DNA from 3 places in the Arthrobacter sp. PGP41 genome. Region 1 is predicted to be linked to each of the others. Evidence: riboswitches for the same ligand, from Rfam matches in the RefSeq annotation. Region 1 holds a riboswitch; each other region holds the start of a gene.
The links. A riboswitch is a leader RNA that binds a small molecule or an ion and turns the genes downstream of it on or off. The one in region 1 is predicted to bind thiamine pyrophosphate.
Positions count from the first base shown of each region.

Region 2: linked by a shared signal. The riboswitch ahead of thiO (glycine oxidase ThiO) and the one ahead of C3B78_RS18325 (ECF transporter S component) in region 1 are both predicted to bind thiamine pyrophosphate.
Region 3: linked by a shared signal. The riboswitch ahead of thiD (bifunctional hydroxymethylpyrimidine kinase/phosphomethylpyrimidine kinase) and the one ahead of C3B78_RS18325 (ECF transporter S component) in region 1 are both predicted to bind thiamine pyrophosphate.

Region 1 is NZ_CP026514.1:3,985,942-3,993,069, forward strand. It holds gene C3B78_RS18305 (UDP-N-acetylglucosamine 1-carboxyvinyltransferase) at 59-1,582, opposite strand; gene C3B78_RS18315 (energy-coupling factor transporter transmembrane component T family protein) at 2,161-2,961, opposite strand; gene C3B78_RS18320 (ABC transporter ATP-binding protein) at 2,958-4,514, opposite strand; gene C3B78_RS18325 (ECF transporter S component) at 4,514-5,137, opposite strand; TPP riboswitch at 5,202-5,342, opposite strand; gene C3B78_RS18330 (heme-degrading domain-containing protein) at 5,428-5,970, shown strand; gene C3B78_RS18335 (DUF4383 domain-containing protein) at 6,101-6,652, shown strand; gene C3B78_RS18340 (iron-containing redox enzyme family protein) at 6,639-7,128, shown strand, end outside.
Region 2 is NZ_CP026514.1:2,944,047-2,951,174, reverse strand. It holds gene C3B78_RS13400 (DEAD/DEAH box helicase) at 1-1,000, opposite strand, end outside; gene C3B78_RS19715 (hypothetical protein) at 1,027-1,167, shown strand; gene C3B78_RS13395 (RNB domain-containing ribonuclease) at 1,305-2,810, opposite strand; gene thiE (thiamine phosphate synthase) at 2,886-3,641, opposite strand; TPP riboswitch at 3,670-3,787, shown strand; gene thiO (glycine oxidase ThiO) at 3,782-5,110, shown strand; gene thiS (sulfur carrier protein ThiS) at 5,107-5,343, shown strand; gene C3B78_RS13375 (thiazole synthase) at 5,352-6,164, shown strand; gene C3B78_RS13370 (4a-hydroxytetrahydrobiopterin dehydratase) at 6,208-6,549, shown strand; gene C3B78_RS13365 (hypothetical protein) at 6,639-6,941, opposite strand; gene C3B78_RS13360 (DUF3107 domain-containing protein) at 6,982-7,128, opposite strand, start outside.
Region 3 is NZ_CP026514.1:2,543,114-2,550,241, reverse strand. It holds gene C3B78_RS11595 (Rne/Rng family ribonuclease) at 1-2,695, shown strand, start outside; TPP riboswitch at 2,826-2,923, shown strand; gene thiD (bifunctional hydroxymethylpyrimidine kinase/phosphomethylpyrimidine kinase) at 2,931-4,460, shown strand; gene rplU (50S ribosomal protein L21) at 4,725-5,033, shown strand; gene rpmA (50S ribosomal protein L27) at 5,095-5,358, shown strand; gene obgE (GTPase ObgE) at 5,474-7,063, shown strand; gene proB (glutamate 5-kinase) at 7,053-7,128, shown strand, end outside.

The DNA of each region.
Region 1 (7,128 bases):
CTCCGACAACAGGGACGAAATTGAGGGTCAACAGCACTTCATGACGAAGCGTGAATGGTTAGTCCTGGAAGTATTCCACTTTCGCCCCGATGGTGTTGAGCCGTTCCGCCAGGTCCTCGTAGCCGCGCTCGATGACATAGATGTTCCGCAACTCGGACACTCCCCGCGCGGCAAGCATCGCCAACAGCAGGCACGCTGCCGGGCGGAGCGCTGGCGGACAGCCAACCTCGGCGGCGCGCCACCTGGTGGGGCCGTTGACGTAGATCCGGTGCGGGTCAAGGAGCTGCACCTGGGCGCCCAGCCGGTTCAGCTCGGTCAGGTAGATGGCGCGGTTTTCGTACACCCAGTCGTGGATCATGGTCTGGCCATGGGCGTTCGCCGCGATGACCGCAAAGAAGGGCAGGTTGTCGATGTTTAGCCCGGGGAACGGCATCGGATGGATCTTGTCCTCCGGAGCACGCAACTCGGAAGGCTTGGTGGTGACGTCCACCAGCCGGGTCCGGCCGTTGCGGGCCGTGTATTCGCCCGAGATCTCCAACTGCTGCCCCATTTGCCCCAGGGTTGCCAACTCGATTTCCATGAACTCGATCGGCACGCGCCGGATGGTCACCTCCGAGTTGGTGACAATCCCGGCGGTAATCAGGCTCATGGCCTCGATGGGATCCTCCGACGGGAAGTACTCAATCTCGGCATCGATTGATGGTCGCCCGGTGATCTTCAGGGTGGTGGTCCCCACCCCCTCGATAACCACCCCCAGCATCTCCAGGTAGAAGCAGAGGTCCTGCACCATGTAATTGGGGCTGGCATTCCGGATAACAGTGGTGCCTTCGCGGTGGGCTGCGGCCATGATGGCGTTCTCGGTGACGGTGTCGCCGCGCTCAGTCAGGACAAAGGAGCGGTCCCGGGTGTCCGCGGACGGGGCCTGCACCTCGTAGAAGCCCGCCGTCGCTTCCACCGAGAGTCCGAACTGGCGCAGTGCCTGCATGTGCGGCTCCACCGTCCGGGTACCAAGATCACAGCCGCCCGCATACGGAAGCTTGTACCTGGCTGACTCAGCGAGCAGGGGTCCCAGCAACATGATGACGCTCCGCGTGCGGCGTGCGGCGTCAACGTCCATCGCGCCCAGGTCCAGGACCGCCGGGCGGCGGAGCCGCAGGTCGGTGTCGTTGAGCCAGGTGCATTCCACACCGATGCTGGTCAGGACTTCAACGATCCTGTTCACTTCTTCGATGCGTGCAAGGCGGCGAAGAATGGTGGTTCCCCGGTTGATGAGGCTGGCGCACAGCAAAGCCACTCCGGCGTTCTTGCTGCTGTTGACGTCCACCGAACCCGAAAGGGTGCGCCCGCCTTCAACGCGCAGGTGGGTCATCTGCGGCTTGCCCACGTTCACGATGCTCCTGTCGAAGATCGCTTCAAGGCGCTGGATCATTTTCAGGCTCAGGTTCTGCTTGCCCTGTTCCATGCGGGCAACGGCGCTCTGGCTCGTCCCCAGCTCGGCAGCCAACTGTCCTTGGGTCCAGCCCTTCTCGGCCCGGGCATCCCTCAACATGGCGGCAACGTGTTCAGCGGTTTCCTGCGTCATACTCAAGTTTATATCATAAATGAGTTAAGCGCCCCGGTTATCCGGCCTAATCAGCAGCCGCCGAAGAGCGTTTACCCGAACGATGCGATCGAAGGGCGTCGGATTCCTTGACCGAGCCCTTCAAGGGCGGGAGACTGACGCTGGTCCAACGGCAAGGGAGGCAGTATGCGCCGAACACCAGCACCGCCCATGCCAGGTAGCGGGGCATTTCCGGCCCGGAGCACTCGGAGCGTGCCAGGAATGGCGGCACTGTTACTCGCGGCCCAGCTCCTCATCTGCGGCTCGCCAGCGTACGCGGCGCCCTCCCCGGGAGAGGGAGTGCAATCGCTCCTTGGCTGGATGTGGAGACCGAAAACAGCTGGTCGTACACGGACAAGGACGCCAACCGGACAGAACTGTCAGCGGGTCGAGCAACCTTTACTCACTCCCGAGCTGGCCGGCAGGATCCCGGAACGCGTAAGGAGCAGCGATGGCCAGTGCGTCTGCGCCCCTCACCGGCGGCGGCGAGGTGGAGTTGACCCAGTTTGTATCGAGGGGTTCCGACTACGACTCTTCGTGCCCGTAGGCCTGGCCGGCTGTCAGTTCCCCAGCCACACCATGTTCCAGGTGCCCAGGGAGACGGAGGCAAAAACCGCTGTTGCCGCCATCACCACACCGCCGGCAATAACCCACGCATCCAACACGCTGTAGGTCGATTCGCGGGCCCACGTCCGGCGGCCGCCGCCAAAGCCGCGGGCTTCCATGGTCACCGCGAGCCTCGAGGCCCGGCGGATCGCCTGGACCAGCAGCCCGAAGCTCTGCCCCAGCGTCGCCTTCACGCGCTGCAGGGCACTGCCGCGGGAACCCACCCCCCGCGCGCGGCGGGCCATCCCGATGGTCTGCCATTCTTCGGCCATCAGGCCCACCAGCCGCATGGCGGCGAGGGTTCCCAGCACGAACCGGTGCGGGAGGCGCGCCTTCTGCGCCAGCGCATCAGCGAGGTCTGTGGGGTCGGTGCAGCTCATCAGCAGCACTGCCGGCAGGGCAATCGCCAGCCCCCGCAGCGTGAAGCCCACGCCCAGCTCCAGGGACCCTTCGCTCATGGTCCAGATGCCGACGTCGACCAGCGTCTTTCCGCTGTCCGGCGCCAGGATGGAGGTGCTCCAGCCTCCCACTGCGGCGGCGAGGATCAGCGGCCAGCCGCGCTGCCACAGCAGGGCGGGCGTCAGGCCGGCCAGGGGAAACAGCAGGACTTCAAAGGCCAGCGCCACCGATGCGGACACCCAGTCGATGGAGAGTGCCAGCACGGCCGTGATGAGGAAGACGGCGGCGAACTTGCTGAGGGGGTTCGCCCTGGCCAGCAGCGCATTGTTGCCGCGCAGGTTCAGCTCCTGCCTCATGGTGCCGCCGTTTCCGCCGGAGCCATCCGCAGTTCCGTTCCGCCCAGCGCGGCCGTGAACTCGGCGTCATGGGTCACGGAGACCACGGCGGTGCCGCCGTCCAGCAGCTCGGACAGGAAGGATGCCAGCTCCGCCCACGTGTTGGCATCCTGGCCGAACGTAGGCTCGTCCAGGACCAGCACCTGGGGATGCGCAGCCAGGACCGTCGCCACGGACAGCCGCCGCTTCTCCCCGCCCGAAAGCGTGTAGGGGTTGGCGTCCACAAGGTGGGTGAGCCGCAGGCGCTCCAGCAGCTCGTCCACGCGCTCCCCGCCATGGCCAAGGTGCCGTGGGCCAAACATCAGTTCGTCCAGCACCTTCCCGGTGACGAACTGGTGCTCGGGTTCCTGGAACACGGTGCCGATCCGCTCGATGAGCTGCTCGGCTTTCCACTTGTACGGGTCTATTCCGGCGCCGCGGCTCAGGTCCAGCGTGGCCGAAACCTTCCCGGCCACGGGTTCGAGAAGCCCGGCGAGCGTCAGGGCAAGCGTGGACTTCCCTGCCCCGTTCGGCCCCGTCACCGCCAAGGCCTGCCCGGCACGGACCTGGGCGGAAATATCCGCCTGCACGGGTACCGGCGGCACCTTCCGGAAGCCGCTGCGCCCCGCCCGTTCACGGGACACCGCCAGCTCCTCGGCAGCGAGCAGGAGGCCACCCGTCCCCCGGGCCGGATCCGCCGCACGCAGCCGGGTGTCCGGGACATAGCCGGGCACCCACACCCCGGCGGCAATCAGCATGCTCCGGGCTTCCCTGAGCACTTGGTCCGGCGGGCCGTCCAGCAGCACGGCGTCCTTCGCGTCGGTGCCGGGCTGCAGCACCACAATCCGGTCCACCAGGTCCTTCCACACGGACACCCGGTGCTCCACCACCACCAGCGTGGCGCCGGTTTTGTCCAGGCATCGCGCCACGGCGTCGCGGACCTCCAGCACGCCGGCCGGGTCCAGGTTCGCCGTCGGCTCGTCCAGCAGGATGAGACCGGGACGCATGGCAAGGATGCCCGCGAGCGCCAGCCGCTGTTTCTGCCCGCCGGAGAGTACCGACGTTGGATGGTCCAGCGGGAGGTGGGAAAGTCCGACGTCGTCCAGCGCCTCGTGCACGCGGCTCCAGATGGCGTGGCGGGGCACGGCGAGGTTCTCGGCGCCGAAGGCGGCGTCGTCACCCACGCGGGACAGGACCACCTGCGTTTCGGGGTCCTGCTGCATGAGGCCGGCGCGCCCGCGCTGCTCGCGGGGGGAGGCTCCGTCAACCAGCAGCGAACCCGACTCGTCGGAATCGCCGGCCGCGCCGCCGTCGTCGTCCACATCCCCCAGGACCCCCGCCAAAGCATGGAGGAGGGTGGACTTGCCTGCGCCGGAAGGCCCCAACAGCAGCACCCGCTCTCCCGGGCGGATGTCCAGGTCGAGGGCATGGACCGCCGGCTTGGCGCGCCCGGCATGCCGCCAGCCCCAGCCGCGGGCCGCGACGGCGGCGGGACGCACTGCGGTGGGCGCGCCCTGGCGGGAAGGTGCGGACATCAGGAGAAGACAGGCTCCGTTGCTGCCTTCCGCGACGCGAACGAGCTCAGGACTCCGGTCCTGGCCAGCCCGCGGGTGGCGATCCATGACAGGGCGCCGGCGATAATCGCGCCGGAGATGGCGGTGAAGACGATGTACACCAGCTTGTCCCCGCCGGAGTAGGCGATGTTCCAGCCCCACGGAGCGAAGGAGTCGTTGAGGCCGCAGAAGAGACCGGCGGCGGCACCGGCCAGCAGTGCCACGGGCAGGTTGAACTTCCGGTACACGAAGATGGCGAAGATGATCTCGGCGCCGAGGCCCTGGACGAAGCCGGAGAACAGCACGGAAGCCCCGTACTGGGACCCCATGAGCAGCTCACCGGTGGCGGCTACCGTCTCGCAGAACAGCGCGGCGCCGGGCTTGCGGATGATGAGCATGCCCAGCACGGCCGGGATCATCCAGCCGCCGGCGATCAGGCCGGTCAGTGGCGGGTAGGTGGCGTTCATGGGGCCGGACACTGCGGCCGCGCCCTGGGACCAGGCCCAGAAAATGACGCCGCCGGCAATGGCAATGAGGGCCGCCACCACGATGTCCACGACTCGCCAGGACTTGCTGCTGGTCTTCTTGACTGCTGTTGTTGCCATGTGATCCTCCTGAGGAACAGGAGGGGAAAGTGGACGCGGCTGCCGGCTATGCTGCCGCTGCGCGCACTTCGAGAACTCGACTCCCTTGCGCCGGTACTAACCGGATCAGGTTCGAGGGTCTGCGGCTGCCCGCACTCTCAGCGCCCACCTGCGGATCCTGGCATTGCCAGTGATGCCCGACGGCGGCGCTCCCCTGTCGTTGAATGTTGCTTTTGCTTGAAATGATTCGTTGCAGAAATACCCTGTTGGGCGTTGCCAGTTTACACCGCGGCGGGGGTAGATTGTGGGCCATGGCTGCCAATCCCCCGCATGTGACCGACTTCGACCCGGATTCCGATGCCATCCAGCCGGAGGGATCTTTGGCGGCACTGATCGCCCGGATTGAAGGCGAAGTCCGGGAACTGCAGTTTCCCGGCTTCTCCCTGGACGACTCCCTGAACCTGGGACTGCTCCTGGTGGAGCTGGGGAAGGAGCGCGGGCTGCCTATCGCGATTGACATCACCAAGGGCCAGCAGGTGCTGTTCCATGCGGCCCTGCCCGGTGCGACGCCGGATAACGATCACTGGATCCGGGCGAAGCAGCGCACTGCGGCACGGTACGAGATCCCCTCACTGCTGGTGGGATTGCGCGGCCGGCTTCGCGGCGGCCGGATCGAGGACCAGGGCTGGTTCGACCAGCGCCGGTACGCCGCGCACGGCGGCTCCTTCCCGCTGTACGTCACCGGAGTGGGCGCCGTGGCCACTGTTACGGTTTCGGGGCTTCCCCAGGTGCAGGATCACGACCTGGTGGTCGAGGCCCTGCGTGAAATCCTCCGCTCCGCGGGAGCGGACTGATGCCATGCTGGCGGAGCGACCCGCACGCTGGACGCACGTCCACCCGGCAGCAGAAACACAAAGGCTGCTTAGCATTTATTTAGTAATCATGCTTACTATGTTGTCTCCCGGGTTTTGAGGAGAACAGGACATGGCAGCCAGCACCCGCCTGACGGGCCCCCGAACACGCCTGCAAAATGCCGCCCTCGGAATTGGCACGGTCTTCTTCCTGTTGGGCATCTTGGGCTTCATCCCCGGCGTTACCTCCAACTATGGCTCGTTGGGCCTTGCCGGACCTGGTTCAGGGGCGCTGCTGCTGGGCGTCTTCCAGGTGTCCGTGCTCCTTAACGCGGTACACCTGGTCTTCGGGCTTGCAGGGGTCCTGATGGCGCGGACGCATCCCCAAGCCAGGAACTTCCTTATCTACGGCGGCGTGGCCTATCTGCTCCTCTGGCTGTACGGCTTCCTGGCGGGTGACACCACGCCTGCCAACTTCCTCCCTGCGAACAACGCGGACGACTGGCTGCACCTGGCCCTCGGCCTGGCCATGATTGCGCTGGCCATCACCCTGGCTGCCCGAGGCCCCGCTGTCCCCGCAGGCGTTGGCAGCAGCGATAGCAGCAACCGGCCCGGAAGCCCCAGCAACGACGTCGCGGAACCGGCACCAACGCCGGACCTGAAGGAGCACTATGAAAATCCCTGAAGCGCGCGGTCCCGCCAGCGCCGCCTTGTTCGCCCTTCTCACGGAGGTACCCTGCTCCATTGGCACCCGCCCCGACGGCCGAACCGCCGACGCCGGAACTGCCGATGACCGCGCCGCGGGGCTGCACCGGGCGGTCAGCAGCCAGTTGGCCGCCACCCCGGACATCATCGGCGATGACGACCTCCAGCTGACGCTCTTCTGCCTCTACGAGCTCCACTACACCGGGCTCGCAGGCGTCAGCGATGAGTGGGAATGGGCGCCGGGACTGATCCAGGTCCGCCAGCTGCTGGAAAAGCCGTTCGAGGCCGCGCTCAGGCGGACCGCCCGTGAAGCAGCCGGCGAACTGGAGCTTCCCGCGGCCTCGCGTCCCACCAGCGACGCTGTGGCCGATGTCCTGTTCGGCCTCGCAGCCCGAGATACCGGCCCCAGCCTCTCCCGGTACGTGGCGAAGAAGGCCAGCCTGGATCAGCTCAAGG
Region 2 (7,128 bases), 1.0 Mb from region 1:
AGGCCCGGAGGGCCTGCTCGCGGGCACCCTGGCCGAGGTCGCCGTGGATGGCGGCGGCCGCGAAGCCCCGGTCCACGAGTTCCTCGGAAACCTTGGCGGCAGTGCGTTTGGTCTTGGTGAAGATGATGGTCCGGCCGCGGCCCCGGGCCTGCAGGATGCGGGAGACGACCTCGATCTTGTCCATGCTGTGCGCACGGTAGATGAGCTGGCGGATATCGCGCTTGGTGAGGCCTTCATCATCCGGATCCGCCGCACGGATGTGGGTGGGCTGGGTCATGTAGCGCCGGGCCATGGCGATGACCGGGCCCGGCATGGTAGCGGAGAACAGCAGGGTCTGGCGGACGGCCGGTGTTGCTGCGATCAGGGTTTCGACGTCGGGCAGGAAGCCGAGGTCAAGCATTTCGTCAGCCTCGTCCAGGATGACGATCTTTACGTTTTTCAGGCTCAGGTGCTTCTGCTTGTAGAGGTCGATGAGGCGCCCGGGGGTTCCCACCACAACTTCCACACCGTTCTTCAGCGCCTCCACCTGCGGCTCGTAGGCGCGGCCGCCGTAGATGGTGGCGATGCGTGCATTCCGCTTGCGGGATGCAGTCTGCAGGTCGTTGGCGACCTGAACCGCCAGTTCACGGGTGGGAACAATGACCAATGCCTGCGGTGCGCCTGGGACGGCAAGCTTTTCGTAGCCGGCGTCGTCCCGGCCTACAACCCGCTGGAGGGCCGGGATACCGAAACCCAGGGTCTTGCCGGTGCCGGTCTTGGCCTGGCCGATGATGTCGTGTCCGGAGAGTGCCACCGGCAGGGTCATGGCCTGGATGGGGAAGGGGTGGGTGATGCCGGCGTCGGCCAGGGACTCCACGATGTCGGCGCGGACGTTGAAGTCCGCAAAGGACTTCTCCTCAATCTCGTGCGGCTTCTCGTCGGAGATGATGGTTTCTTCGGGCTCAAGCGTTTCGGTGCCGGAGTCGTCCGTCAAAAGCTGGTGGGTATGCAATTCACTCACGGGGAGTTTCCTTATTCATTTGGGCAATGGCGCTGCCTGCTCAACGGGCCGGCCGGCAGGCCGTTCCGGAGCACGCTCAGGCGCGCAAGCAATTCCAGTGGAAGCCGATCGCGGGCTATCTTTATGCTGGCACTGGTGACCAGCGGGTGGTTCTCAAGATCGCGTAGGGGCGGGCTTGTTGGTTTCAAATCAAGGAAATCAACGACCGGGCATCCATTTCTACTCCTTCAGTCTAGCCGCAAGGGCATGGAAATCCGGCTTTTGCCCGCGCTGCGGCCCGGTTATGCCGCAAAACCGCCCCGGTTCACGGCACCTTCGGCACCAGTTCGAAATGCACATCACGCGTGGCGATGTCCGAGGATATGAGGCGCACCCGGACCTTGGTTCCGGCCTCCAGTTCTCCGGCGCAGCGCGCCGTCACTGCAGGTTCGGCGATCTGGATGATCCCGGAGCCGCCGTTGCCGTTCTTGCCCTTGCCGTTGCCGTTCCGGCTTATGCCGCCGTTCCCGTTCTCCTTCTGGGGCTTCGACCCTGAAATGACGATCGCGTCGAACTCCTGTCCGACGTGGTTGATCAGCAGCGCCGCCTCCACGGTGTCCAGCGCCATGCGCTCCATCCGGGATGCCAGCTGGTCCGAGCCGGCCATGATCTCGGGAAGCGACGGCAGTGCATCCCGCACCCACCCGGGCACCTCTCCGCCATTACTCAAGGCCTCGCAGGTGACCAGCACAAAGCGGTCCACCAGGCGGCGAAGCGGGGCGGTGGTATGGGCGTACGCTGCGCCGATGGCGGACTGCACGGCGTCATCCGGGACGGTGCCGTCGAAGGCCGTATAGGCGGCCCCGCGGAAAAGCATCCCCGCGGAGTGGAGGATTGCGAGCTGGCGGGGATGGGTGGGGTCCAGGCTGCGGAGGTATTCGCCGTAGCTGACTTCGCCGTCCCACGGCTTTCCGAGGGCCTCTGTCTGCAGTCGGAAATGGTTCAGGGAACGCTCATCCGGGGCGGGCATGGTGCGCAGGATGCCCACTTTTCCGGCCAGCATGAGCTGCGCGGCTGCCATGCCGGTCATCAGCGATATCTGGGCGTTCCAGTCCTCCACGGGCAGCTGCGGTGCGGCGGCAATCCGGTAGCCGCCGTCGGGAAGCTGGACAATCTCCTGGTCCGGCATGTTCAGGCTGGCACCATCCCGGGCACGCTCCAGTTCCACGCGCTTGAGGCCCACTTCTTTGAGGAGGAGCAGCACAGGGGAGGGGCTGCCGCCGTCAAGTTCCGCCTGGGCGCCCTTGTAGCTGAGCTTGGCGCGGCTGCGCATCCGGGCACGCCGCACCGTGACGGCAGTGACCTGCGCATCACCGTCAAGACGGAAGTCCCACACGAACGCGGAACAGTCCTGTCCCGGAAGGAGGCTTCCCGCCCCCTCGCTGATCACTTCCGGATGCAGCGGGATGCGGCCGTCCGGCGTGTAAAAGGTCTGTCCCCGGCGCCGCGTCTCAGCGTCCAGCGGGCCGCCCGGGGCAACGAACGCCGGCACGTCGGCGATGGCGTAGAGAACGTGGTAGCCGCCGCCGTCGCGCTCGATGAACAGCGCCTGGTCCAGGTCGGTGGACGACGCCGGATCGATGGTGATGAATTCAACGGACGTCAGGTCATGGGACGGCAGCTGCAATGCGGACACGGCGGCCTCGGCGTCCTTCACGGCATCGTCAGGGTACGCGCCCGGCAGCTCAAGCTCACTCCGGAGCGCGCCCAGCGCCGCTTCGAGGGCATTGGTGTGCTCGTGGACACTGGGGGCCAGCCGATGATGTGACACGAAAATCAGCGTAGCCCGAATTTCGTCAATAGTGCACGGAAGCGGCCGGGAGAGGCACAGCCGTCCGGTGCGGGGTTATGGGCGGGCGCCGTCCAGGGCGCTGCGGAGCGAGGCAGCGGCCGCGGCCGGATCATCAGCCTCAGTAATGGCCCGGACCACCACGATCCGGCGTGCGCCGGCTTCCACCACCTCTTCAACATTGGAGTGGTCGATGCCGCCGATCGCGAACCAGGGCACACCGCTGTCAAACGTGTCCTCCTGCCCTTCCGCCCCTGCAACAGCAGCGGCGGCGTACCTCACCAGGTCAAGCCCGACGGCGGCCCGTCCGGGCTTGGTGGGAGTTGCCCAGAGCGGCCCCACGCAGAAGTAGTCCAGCGCCGAGGGGCCGGCGGCGGCAGCCAGGGCGGCGTCCACCTGCTCCGGGCTGTGGCTTGACAGGCCGATGGCCGCGTTGCCGTTCAACAGCGTCCGGGCCGCCTTGAGGGGCAGGTCCTTTTGGCCGATGTGGAATACCGGGGCTCCGGACAACACTGCGACGTCCGCCCTGTCATTCACCGCCCACAGCCGGCCGTGGCGCACCGCCGATTCCTTGAGTACGGCCAGGAGCTCCAGCTCCTCGGCGGCTTCGATGGACTTGTCCCGCAGCTGGATGATGTCCACCCCGCCTGCGAAGGCGGCATCGACGAACTGCCCGAAATCGCCCTGTTCCCGGCGCGCGTCCGTGCAGAGGTAAAGGCGCGCGGCCTGCACGCCGGAACCGCCTCCGGCGTTGAGAAAGGCGTTTGTAGCAGGGACGGGGGATGCAGCGGCAGGAGGGCGGGACACATTCATGGGTGCCAGCCTAGTTCCTCTACACTTGGCCTCGTACTGCGGGAGCCGCGGCAGCTGTCATAAAGCGCCGGGCTGAGAGGGCGTCAGAGCCGACCGCTTGACCTGATCCGGCTAATACCGGCGTAGGGAAGGAGACACTCATGCCCAATGCGCTCGAAGCCCCGTACCGGCCCGCGCCCGGCTCTTCACTGGAGGCCGACGTTGCGGTCATCGGCGGGGGAGTCATCGGCCACGGCATCGCCTGGGAGGTGAGAAGGTCCGGGCATTCAGCGGTGGTCATCGATGACGCCCCCGGATCCGGTGCCAGCTGGGCCGCGGCGGGGATGCTTGCCCCGGTGAGCGAGCTGCACTACCAGGAGGAGGACCTCCTGGAACTCATGCTGGAGGCCTCCGGGCGCTGGCCGGGTTTTGCCGCAGGCCTCGCCGCGGCCGCCGGTTCGGATCCCGGTTATCTTACGACGCCGACCCTCGCCCTGGGTGCCGACGCCGCGGACCGGCAGGCGCTGCTGGACCTGCGCGGGGTGCAGCAGGCCAACGGGCTGACGGTTGAGCCCCTCACCATCCGTGAAGCCCGGCGCCGGGAGCCGCTGTTGAGCCCGGCCATTGCCTCGGCGCTGGATACACCGGCGGACCACCAGGTGGATCCCCGGCTGCTGGTGGCCTGCCTCCGCCGTGCCCTGGCCCGGCACACCGGCGGAACCGGGAGCGGCGGAAGCTTCGTGGCCGGCGCCGCCGAGGGCTACGCCGTTCCGGACCGGGCAGCGGGCCTGCTCTGGCGGGACGGAGCCGTCGCCGGCGTCACGCTGGAGGGCGGAGGAACGGTGGCGGCCAGGGAGACGGTGGTGGCCAACGGACTGCACGCCGCGGCCCTCACCGGGCTGCCGGAAAACCTGCACTTGCCCTTGCGCCCGGTCCACGGCGACATTCTTCGCCTCGCCGTCCCCTCCCACCTCCAGCCGCTGCTGACTTCCACCGTGCGCGGACTGGTCCGCGGGATCCCTGTGTACATCGTCCCCCGGCAGGACGGCACCGTGGTGATCGGGGCAACGCAGCGTGAGGACGCACTGGGGAAGAAGGACAGCGGAACCAGCGCCGGGGCAGTGTCGGCAGGGAGCGTCTACCAGCTGCTGCGCGACGCCCAGGTCCTGGTGCCTGCGGTCGCAGAACTTGAGCTGCTGGAATGCACAGCCCGGGCCCGTCCCGGCACACCTGACAACGCCCCGCTGCTCGGGCGGGTCCCCTTGGAGGACGGCCCTGCAGGTCAAAGCCACGTGGAAGGGCTGATCATTGCCACCGGCTTCTTCCGCCACGGCGTCCTCCTCACCCCGGCAGCGGCCGCGATATGCCGGGACCTGCTCGAAGGCAGGGCGGACCCCCGCTGGGCCCCCTTCAACCCCGGCCGCTTTTCCGGCGCCGCTGTTCGGCCTGCTGCAGCGGCCACCCCACCCAACCCCAAGGAGACAGCATGAACATCACCCTGAACGGAACCGGACATACAGTCGCCGACGGCGCATCCATCACCACGCTCGTCACCGAGGTCACCGGCCGCGCACTGGCGGCTGACGGCCAGGCCACCGATGGCCGGAAGCTGGGCGTCGCCGTGGCGCGCAACGCCCACGTGGTGCCACGGAGCCAGTGGTTTGCCACCGCGCTCACCGAGGGTGACGACGTCGAACTTGTCACGGCAGTACAGGGAGGCTGACCACCATGATGGAAACCCGCAGCACCCTCGCCGGCACCCGGCCGGACCTTCATGACCCCCTGGTGATCGACGGCGTCGCGCTCGGATCCCGGCTCATCATGGGCACCGGCGGCGCGCCCAGCCTGGAGGGCCTTGGCGCCGCGCTCCTGGCTTCCGGCACCTCGCTCACCACCGTGGCCATGCGGCGCTATTCACCCCATGAGGCCGGCTCGCTTTTCCAGCTGCTCGTGGACCACGGCATCAAGGTCCTCCCCAACACGGCGGGGTGCTTCACTGCCCGGGACGCTGTCCTCACCGCGGAGCTTGCCAGGGAGGCCTTGGAAACCGACTGGGTGAAGCTGGAAGTCATCGCTGATGAACACACCCTCCTGCCGGATGCCGTGGAACTCGTGGACGCCACCGAGCAGCTGGTCAGCCGGGGATTCAAGGTTTTCGCCTACACCAATGACGACCCCGTCCTGGCGCTTCGGCTCGAGAACCTGGGAGCCACCGCGGTCATGCCGCTCGGCTCGCCCATTGGCACCGGCCTGGGCATCCTTAACCCGCACAACATCGAGCTCATCGTGTCCCGGGCCTCGGTTCCGGTGGTGCTGGATGCGGGCATCGGTACCGCATCCGACGCCGCCCTGGCGATGGAACTCGGATGTGACGCCGTGCTCCTGGCCACGGCGGTGACCCGGGCACAGGATCCGGCCATGATGGGCGCGGCCTTCAAGCATGCCGTCATCGCAGGTAGGCTGGCGAAAGCGGCAGGTCGCATACCTCGCCGTGAACATGCGCTGGCGTCGTCGGCGATGGAAGGCCGGGCCGAGTTCTTGTAGGCCCCGCTGTCCACCGGCTGGCGCCTTGACTCAAGGAGCAGCAGTGGCCGGCAAAGACGCCCTTCCCCCGGAACGAGTCGACGAAGCCTTGGCTGGACTGCCTGATTGGCGGGCCGACAATGGCGGATTGGTCACTGTCTTCAAGATGCCGACGGCGGTTGCCGCACTTGAGCTGATTGCCGCCGTCGGACGTCTGGCCGAGGAACAAAACCACCATCCCGACCTCGACTGGCGTTACAACCGCGTCTTTATCCGCTACACGTCCCACGACGCAGGGGGACAGGTGACTGACCGGGACATCGCGGCAGCTGCGGGAGCAAGTGAAGCTGCGGCAGCGTCGGGGGCCGTTGCCGAGCCGGCGAAGTACGTGCCCGGGCGCCAGTAGCCTCGTCACCAACAACTGGTCCCTAAGGAGCAGTGGCCGCCACCCCTTACGGGATGGCGGCCACTGCTGCCGGTTGCCTTGCGCCGGCCCTACGCCCGGAGGATCGCCGTAAGCCTTTCCGCGTCCCGGCGCGCACGCGTGCGGCCGAGGTACACCGCTGCCCCTGTTGCGGCGCCTGCGCCCAGCACGATTGGCAGGACCCACGGCATCCACGTCAGCCCCGGCAGGTAGCCGAACCCGGCCGCCACCAGGATGGTCCAGCTCAAGGCCGCCACTCCCACGGCGACCCCGGCGGGCAGGCCTGCACCATACTTGGCATGCCGCTTGTCGTTGGCCCAGACAATGAAGCCTGCCGCGGCGGCGGCCAGTACAACGATGGTCAGCGAAAGCATGGTTCTCCTCGAGCTGCGGACGGGGTTCTGTGGCCGGGCGCTAGAACTGGCCGAAACCTACGCGCCGTGCCTCTTCTGCACCGATTTCCACGTAGCCAAGCGCGCCGCCGGGAACAATGATCAGGCGTCCCTTTTCATCTTTCAGTCGCAGTTCGTTGCCCGTTGTGATCGCTTCCCCCACGACCTT
Region 3 (7,128 bases), 1.4 Mb from region 1:
CCTGTTCCAGGCCCCGGATCTCAGCGCCGTAGTCCGGCCCGCACCGGCCGCCATGGAAGAAGCTGAAGAAGAGGACACCGAGGACGATTCAGACGACGCCGGTAACCGCCGGAGGCGCCGCGGCCGCGGCCGCCGCGGACGCAGCAGGACCGGTGAGCGTGACGGCGAAGACGCCGAGAACTCTGATGCAGAGACCGATGCTGCCGATGACGCCGATGAGGAATCCGGTGCGCAGGCCGACGAGGGCGTGACGTCCCGCCGTCGGCGCCGCCGCCGCCGTGGCGACCAGGACCTTGAACTGACGGGCGGCGGAGACGAGGATCCGCCCAACACGGTGACCCGCGTCCGCGCACCGCGCGCCGTGAGCGAACCCGCGGTCAGCAACCGGGTCACCAGCGTCAAGGGTTCCACCCGCCTGGAGGCCAAGAAGCAGCGCCGCCGCGAATCACGCGACACCGGCCGCCGCCGCACCGTCATTACCGAAGCCGAGTTCCTGGCCCGCCGGGAGTCTGTGGACCGGCAGATGATCGTGCGCCAGCGCGATGACAGAATCCAGATTGCCGTCCTGGAAGACGGCGTCCTGGCCGAGCACTTTGTCTCCAAGACCCAGCAGGATTCCCTGATCGGCAACGTCTACCTGGGCAAGGTCCAGAACGTGCTGCCGTCCATGGAAGCTGCCTTCGTGGACATCGGACGCGGCCGCAACGCCGTCCTGTACGCCGGCGAAGTCAACTGGGACGCCGTGAACCTCGAGGGCAAGCAGCGCCGCATTGAAAACGCGCTCAAGTCCGGCGACACCGTGCTGGTCCAGGTCACCAAGGACCCCGTGGGCCACAAGGGCGCGCGCCTGACCAGCCAGATCTCGCTGCCGGGCCGCTACCTGGTCTTCGTTCCCGGCGGTTCCATGACCGGCATCTCCCGCAAGCTGCCCGACGTCGAACGCAACCGCCTCAAGCGGATCCTCAAGGACCGCCTCCCCGAGCAGGCCGGCGTGATTGTCCGGACCGCTGCGGAAGGCGCCTCCGAGGAAGAGCTGACCCACGACATCAACCGGCTGCGGGCACAGTGGGAAGGTATCGAAAGCCAGTCGAAGTCCACCAAGATCCTTGCTCCGGAGCTGCTGTACGGCGAACCGGACCTGACCATCAAGGTGGTCCGCGACGTCTTCAACGAGGACTTCTCCAAGCTGATCGTCTCCGGCGAGGAAGCCTGGGACACCATCGAGGCGTACGTCACCTACGTTGCTCCCGATCTCGTGGGGCGCCTCGAGAAATGGACCAAGGACCAGGACATCTTCAGCGCATGGCGGATCGACGAACAGATCCACAAGGCACTGGAACGGAAGGTCTTCCTGCCCTCCGGCGGCTCGCTGGTGATCGACCGCACCGAGGCCATGACCGTGGTGGACGTCAACACCGGCAAATTCACCGGCAGCGGCGGCAACCTTGAAGAGACCGTCACCAAGAACAACCTGGAAGCTGCGGAGGAAGTGGTCCGCCAGCTCCGCCTGCGCGATATCGGCGGCATCATCGTCATCGACTTCATCGACATGGTCCTGGAATCGAACCGCGACCTCGTCCTCCGCAGGATGGTGGAGTGCCTGGGACGGGACCGCACCAAACACCAGGTTGCCGAAGTAACGTCGCTTGGCCTGGTGCAGATGACGCGCAAGCGGATGGGCACCGGGCTCCTTGAAGTGTTTGGCGAGCAGTGCGAGGCCTGCGCCGGCCGCGGCGTGGTGACCCACGATGACCCCGTGGAGCACCGCCGGGCCAACATCGTGGCGGCTGAACACCATGTTCAGCGCTCGGACGCCCGCCCGGACGTCCGGAACGAAAGCCACCGTACTGAGGCGCAGCGTGGGGACAGCAGCCAGCCCGGCGTCCGTCCCGACCGGAAGCGCCGCCGCGGCCGCGGCGGCCAGCAGGTGGATGCTGCTCCCGCAGCTGCCCTCCACGTGCACACGGTCCACCCCGACCCCACGGACGCCGAGCGGCACGCCAAGGCCGAAGCCACCCGGCTTGCCCTTGCCAACATTGCTGCGGCAGCGCACGCCGCCCATCTGCACGACGACGAGGTGGCCGCGGCCAGGCAGGCTCCGCAGGCCCAGCCCGCGGCGCCGGCGGAAACAGGGAAGCACGACGGCGACGCCTCCAGGCCCGCCGCCGTCCTCACCTTCGGCGGGGAGGAAGTTGCACTGCCGTTCGTGGAGCACGCGGAGGAGCAGCAGCCGAAGCCCGCCCTGACGCTGGACCGCCTCGCTGAGGCCTTCGCCCACCTCGGTGAACCCGCCCCGGCCGCCGAAGCCACGGCCGGGCAGCCGGGACTGCCGGCGCCGGAACAGGCGCAGCGGGAACCGGAACAGGTCCGGGCGCCGCGGGCGGAGTCTCCGCGGGTCCGGTCCGAGCAGCTGCAGGCTGCCCCTGCCGCGCCGGAGAAGGACTATTCCGACCACACCGTGGAACAGTCCCGCCCGCGCCGGGCACGCCGCAACCGCAGCGCCAGCCGCGCCCAGGGGGCGGCCAACCAGACCTCCGTCCAGCAGCACGAGAATGTCCCCGCCGAGGCGGCAGGGCACTCACACTCAGCAAAGGCGCCGGAAGCTGGCCAGGCAGGTGCCCCCGCCGCAGGCAACGCCAAGCCTGCCGCGGAACCCATCATCCTGGGCGTCGGGGTTCCGGCTTCGGAGCTGTAGGCCACCGCACGCGACACGCCAGGATGCCCGGCCGCCCACCACGCGTGGGCGGCCGGGCATCCGGCATTTAAGGCCGCAACAGTCGCACGGCGTCACCTTCGCCCTGAGCCCAGCAAAAAAGCTAGGCTGGTGAACCGACACGGGGTGCCGCGCAGAGGGCCGGCTGAGATCCACACCCGTTGAACCTGTCCGGCTAGCACCGGCGAAGGGATGTCTCTTGTCTTCAACTCTCGAAATGCCCGCTGCCAGCGTTGAGGGAGCGCCTGCTCCTGCAACACAGTCCGGCCAGCGGCGGGACGTGCCCCGGGTCCTCTCCATTGCGGGCTCCGATCCTTCCGGCGGAGCCGGCGTCCAGGCGGACCTGAAAAGCATCGCGGCCCACGGCGGCTTCGGAATGGCTGCCATCACTGCCCTCACCGTGCAGAACACCCGCGGCGTGCGCGGCGTCCACGTTCCCCCCGCGGCCTTCCTTACCCAGCAACTTGACGCGCTCAGTGAGGACATCAGCATCGACGCCGTGAAAATCGGGATGCTGGGTGACAGCGGGGTGATCGAAGCTGTCCGGGCGTGGCTCGAAAAAGTGCGTCCCGGCGTCGTGGTTTTGGACCCTGTCATGGTGGCCACCAGCGGTGACCGGCTCCTGCAGGAATCCGCCGAAGCCGCGCTACGCGGGCTGCTGCCGCTGGCGCACCTCATCACGCCCAACCTGACTGAACTTGCCATGCTGGTGGGCGGGGACGTGCAGGAGAGCTGGGAAGGCGCCCTGGAACAGGGCCGCGAGCTCTCCTCCGCCACGGGGGCGACGGTGCTTGTGAAGGGCGGGCACTTGGCGGGGGAAGAATGCCCCGACGCCCTTGTCAGCACTGCGGGCACGCTTGGCCAGGACGTGGTGGTGGTCCCGGGCAAGCGCGTGGCCACGCGGAACAGCCACGGCACCGGTTGTTCGCTGTCATCAGCCATGGCCACAGTCCAGGTGCGGCTGGGGGACTGGGAGGCAGCCCTCCGGGAGGTCAAGCCCTGGTTGTCCGGCGCGCTGGAGGCTTCGCAGGCGTTGCAGGTGGGAACAGGCAACGGGCCCGTCCACCACTTCCACCACCTTCAGCCGCAGCCTGCTGAGGGCAGCTTCGCAGCGCAGCTGTGGGCTGAAGCGGAGAAGCACCTGGAGGCCATCTATTCCCTGGGGTTTATCCAGGGACTGGCCTCCGGCGACCTGGCCGAGAAGCACTTTGGCTACTACCTGGCCCAGGACGCCATCTACCTTAACGGCTACTCACGGGTGCTCGCGCGTGCCAGCGCCCTCGCCCCAACGGAAGCCGAACAGCTCTTCTGGGCGCGCTCCGCCCAGCAGTGCCTCGAAGTCGAATCTGAACTGCACCGCTCCTGGCTCAGTACACGGACCGTTGAGCCGCGGCTGGGGCCCGTGACCAAGTCCTACGTGGACCATCTGGTGGCGGCATCGGCGTCGGGCAGTTACGCCGTGCTGGCGGCAGCAGTCCTGCCGTGCTTCTGGCTGTACGCCGAGGTGGGCAAGACGCTTCACGCCCAGTTCGTTGCTGCCGGGGAACCAGCAGGCCACCCCTACGCGGAGTGGCTGCGCACGTACGCGGATGAGGACTTCGCTGCGGCCACCCGCAGGGCGGTTGCCATTGTGGACGGGGCCGGCCGCGCAGCTTCCGCAGGGGACCGGACAGCCATGGCCGCGGCGTTCAGGCAGTCGTGCCGGCTGGAAGTTGAATTTTTCGACGCGCCGCGCCTTCATTCCTGACGGCCGCACGGCCACAGCACCGGTACTATGGTGGGGCACCCCCCCGGCCAGGGAAATGTGTTGTGGTACCTATCACAGACAACCCGCCGGAACCAGCCTCATTTGCGGCCGAAGGCAAAATTAGCGTATTCTAGATCTTCGGTGCTTACGCCAACACTTGGGTTATGACCCCACGGCGTTGAGGCACAGCGAGAGCCCAACCAATTCAGGCACCGGGTTCCGCACGCAAATTTGTAATAAACGTCGAGAGAAGTGAGTTCCCAAGTGGTGTACGCGATTGTCCGCGCAGGCGGCCGCCAAGAGAAGGTTTCCGTTGGAGACTTCGTTACCCTGAACCGCGTCGCCGGTGGAGCTGGCAGCACCATTCAGCTGCCCGCACTGCTCCTGGTTGACGGTGACAAGGTCACCTCCGCCGCTGCTGACCTGGCCAAGGTAACTGTTACGGCTGAGATCCTCCAGGACCTCCGTGGTCCTAAGATTGTGATCCAGAAGTTCAAGAACAAGACCGGTTACAAGAAGCGCCAGGGTCACCGCCAGGAACTGACCAAGGTCAAGATCACTGGTATCAAGTAACCTTCCGTTACTGTTCAGGTTTTTCAGCAGATTCCCCAGAATTTAGAGGCAGGCATTTCAGATGGCACATAAAAAGGGCGCGAGCTCCACTCGCAACGGTCGTGACTCCAACGCACAGTACCTCGGCGTCAAGCGCTTCGGCGGCCAGGTAGTTTCCGCCGGCGAGATCATCGTCCGCCAGCGCGGCACCCACTTCCACCCGGGCGCCGGTGTTGGCCGCGGCGGCGACGACACCCTGTTCGCCCTGACCCCGGGCGCCGTTGAATTCGGCACCCGCCGCGGTCGCCGCGTCGTCAACATCGTTGCTGCTGCAGCTGCAGAGTAACAACCAGTTCTGAAGCGGTGGAGCGGGCCATATGGTCCGCTCCACTGTTCTTTTAACCGCATTACAATCGTCTTGGCGCCTGAGGGTGCCGAGGAACAGCTTTGAGGAGATCCACGTGGCCAGCTTTGTAGACCGGGTAGTACTGCACGTATCCGGCGGTAGCGGCGGCCACGGGTGCGTCTCCGTCCACCGCGAAAAGTTCAAGCCGCTGGGCGGTCCCGACGGCGGCAACGGCGGCAATGGCGGCGACGTGATCCTTCGCGTGGACCACCAGACCACCACCCTCCTTGACTACCACCACGCGCCCCACCGGCACGCCACCAACGGCGGTCCGGGCATGGGTGACTGGCGCGGCGGCAAGAACGGCGAAACGCTCATCCTTCCCGTCCCGGACGGCACGGTGGTCAAGTCCAAGGACGGTACCGTCCTCGCCGACCTCGTGGGTGAAGGCACCGAATATGTGGCGGCAGCCGGCGGCATCGGCGGCCTGGGCAACGCCGCGCTCTCCTCACAGAAGCGCCGCGCCCCCGGCTTCGCCCTGCTCGGCATCGAAGGCGAATCCAGCGATATCGTCCTGGAACTGAAGTCCATCGCGGACATCGCCCTTGTGGGGTTCCCGTCCGCCGGCAAGTCCAGCCTCATCGCCGCCATGTCCGCGGCGCGGCCCAAGATCGCCGACTACCCGTTCACCACGCTGGTTCCCAACCTGGGTGTGGTGCAGGCCGGCGACGTCCGCTTCACCATCGCCGACGTGCCCGGGCTGATTGAAGGCGCCAGTGAGGGCAAGGGCCTCGGCCACCACTTCCTCCGCCACGTGGAGCGCTGCGCTGCGCTGGTGCACGTCCTGGACTGCGGCACCCTTGAGGCTGACCGCGACCCCCTTTCGGACCTGGCCGTCATCGAGGCAGAGCTGGAAAAGTACGCGGTGGACATGAGCTATGCGGGCCAGGACGGCGATGTTGTTCCGCTCAACCACCGCCCCCGCCTGGTGGCACTGAACAAGGTTGACCTGCCCGACGGCAAGGACATGGCGGAGTTCGTCCGCCCGGAACTCGAGTCCCGCGGCTACCGTGTCTTCGAAATCTCCGCCACCAGCCATGAGGGCCTGCGCCAGCTGGGCTTCGCCATGGCCGAAATCGTCAAGGCCGCCCGTGATGCTGTTGCCGCTGCGCCGCCCAAGGTACAGCCCGTTGTCATCAAGCCCCGCGCGGTTAATGAGGCAGGCTTCCGGATCCGCCGGGAAGAAAAGGGCCTTGAGCCGCTGTTCCGAGTACTGGGCGAAAAGCCGGTGCGCTGGGTCAAGCAGACGGACTTCACTAACGAGGAAGCCATCGGCTACCTCGCTGACCGCCTGGCAAAGCTCGGCGTGGAAACGGAGCTGTTCAAGCAGGGCGCCAAGCCGGGCGACACAGTCGTTATTGGCGAGGATGACGGCGTCGTCTTTGACTGGGAGCCCACCATGATGGCCGGTGCCGAACTGCTGGCCTCGCCTCGCGGCACCGACGTCCGGTTCGCCGACATCGGCGACCGCCCCACGCGCGGACAGAAACGTGAAGAGCAGCAGGAACGCAAGGACGCCAGGGCCGCCGCCCGCGCCGAGCTTGAAGCCGAGCGCAAGGCCGGCATCTGGACCGAGTCCGTGAGCAGCCGCCGGGTTGCCAAGCCGCTCAAGGAGAGTGGACTGGACGCAGACAATGACTTCTAGCGCTGCAGCAGCGGAGCCGCTGGCGCGGCCCGTGGACAGAAGCGTGCTGGCCAACGCGCGCCGGA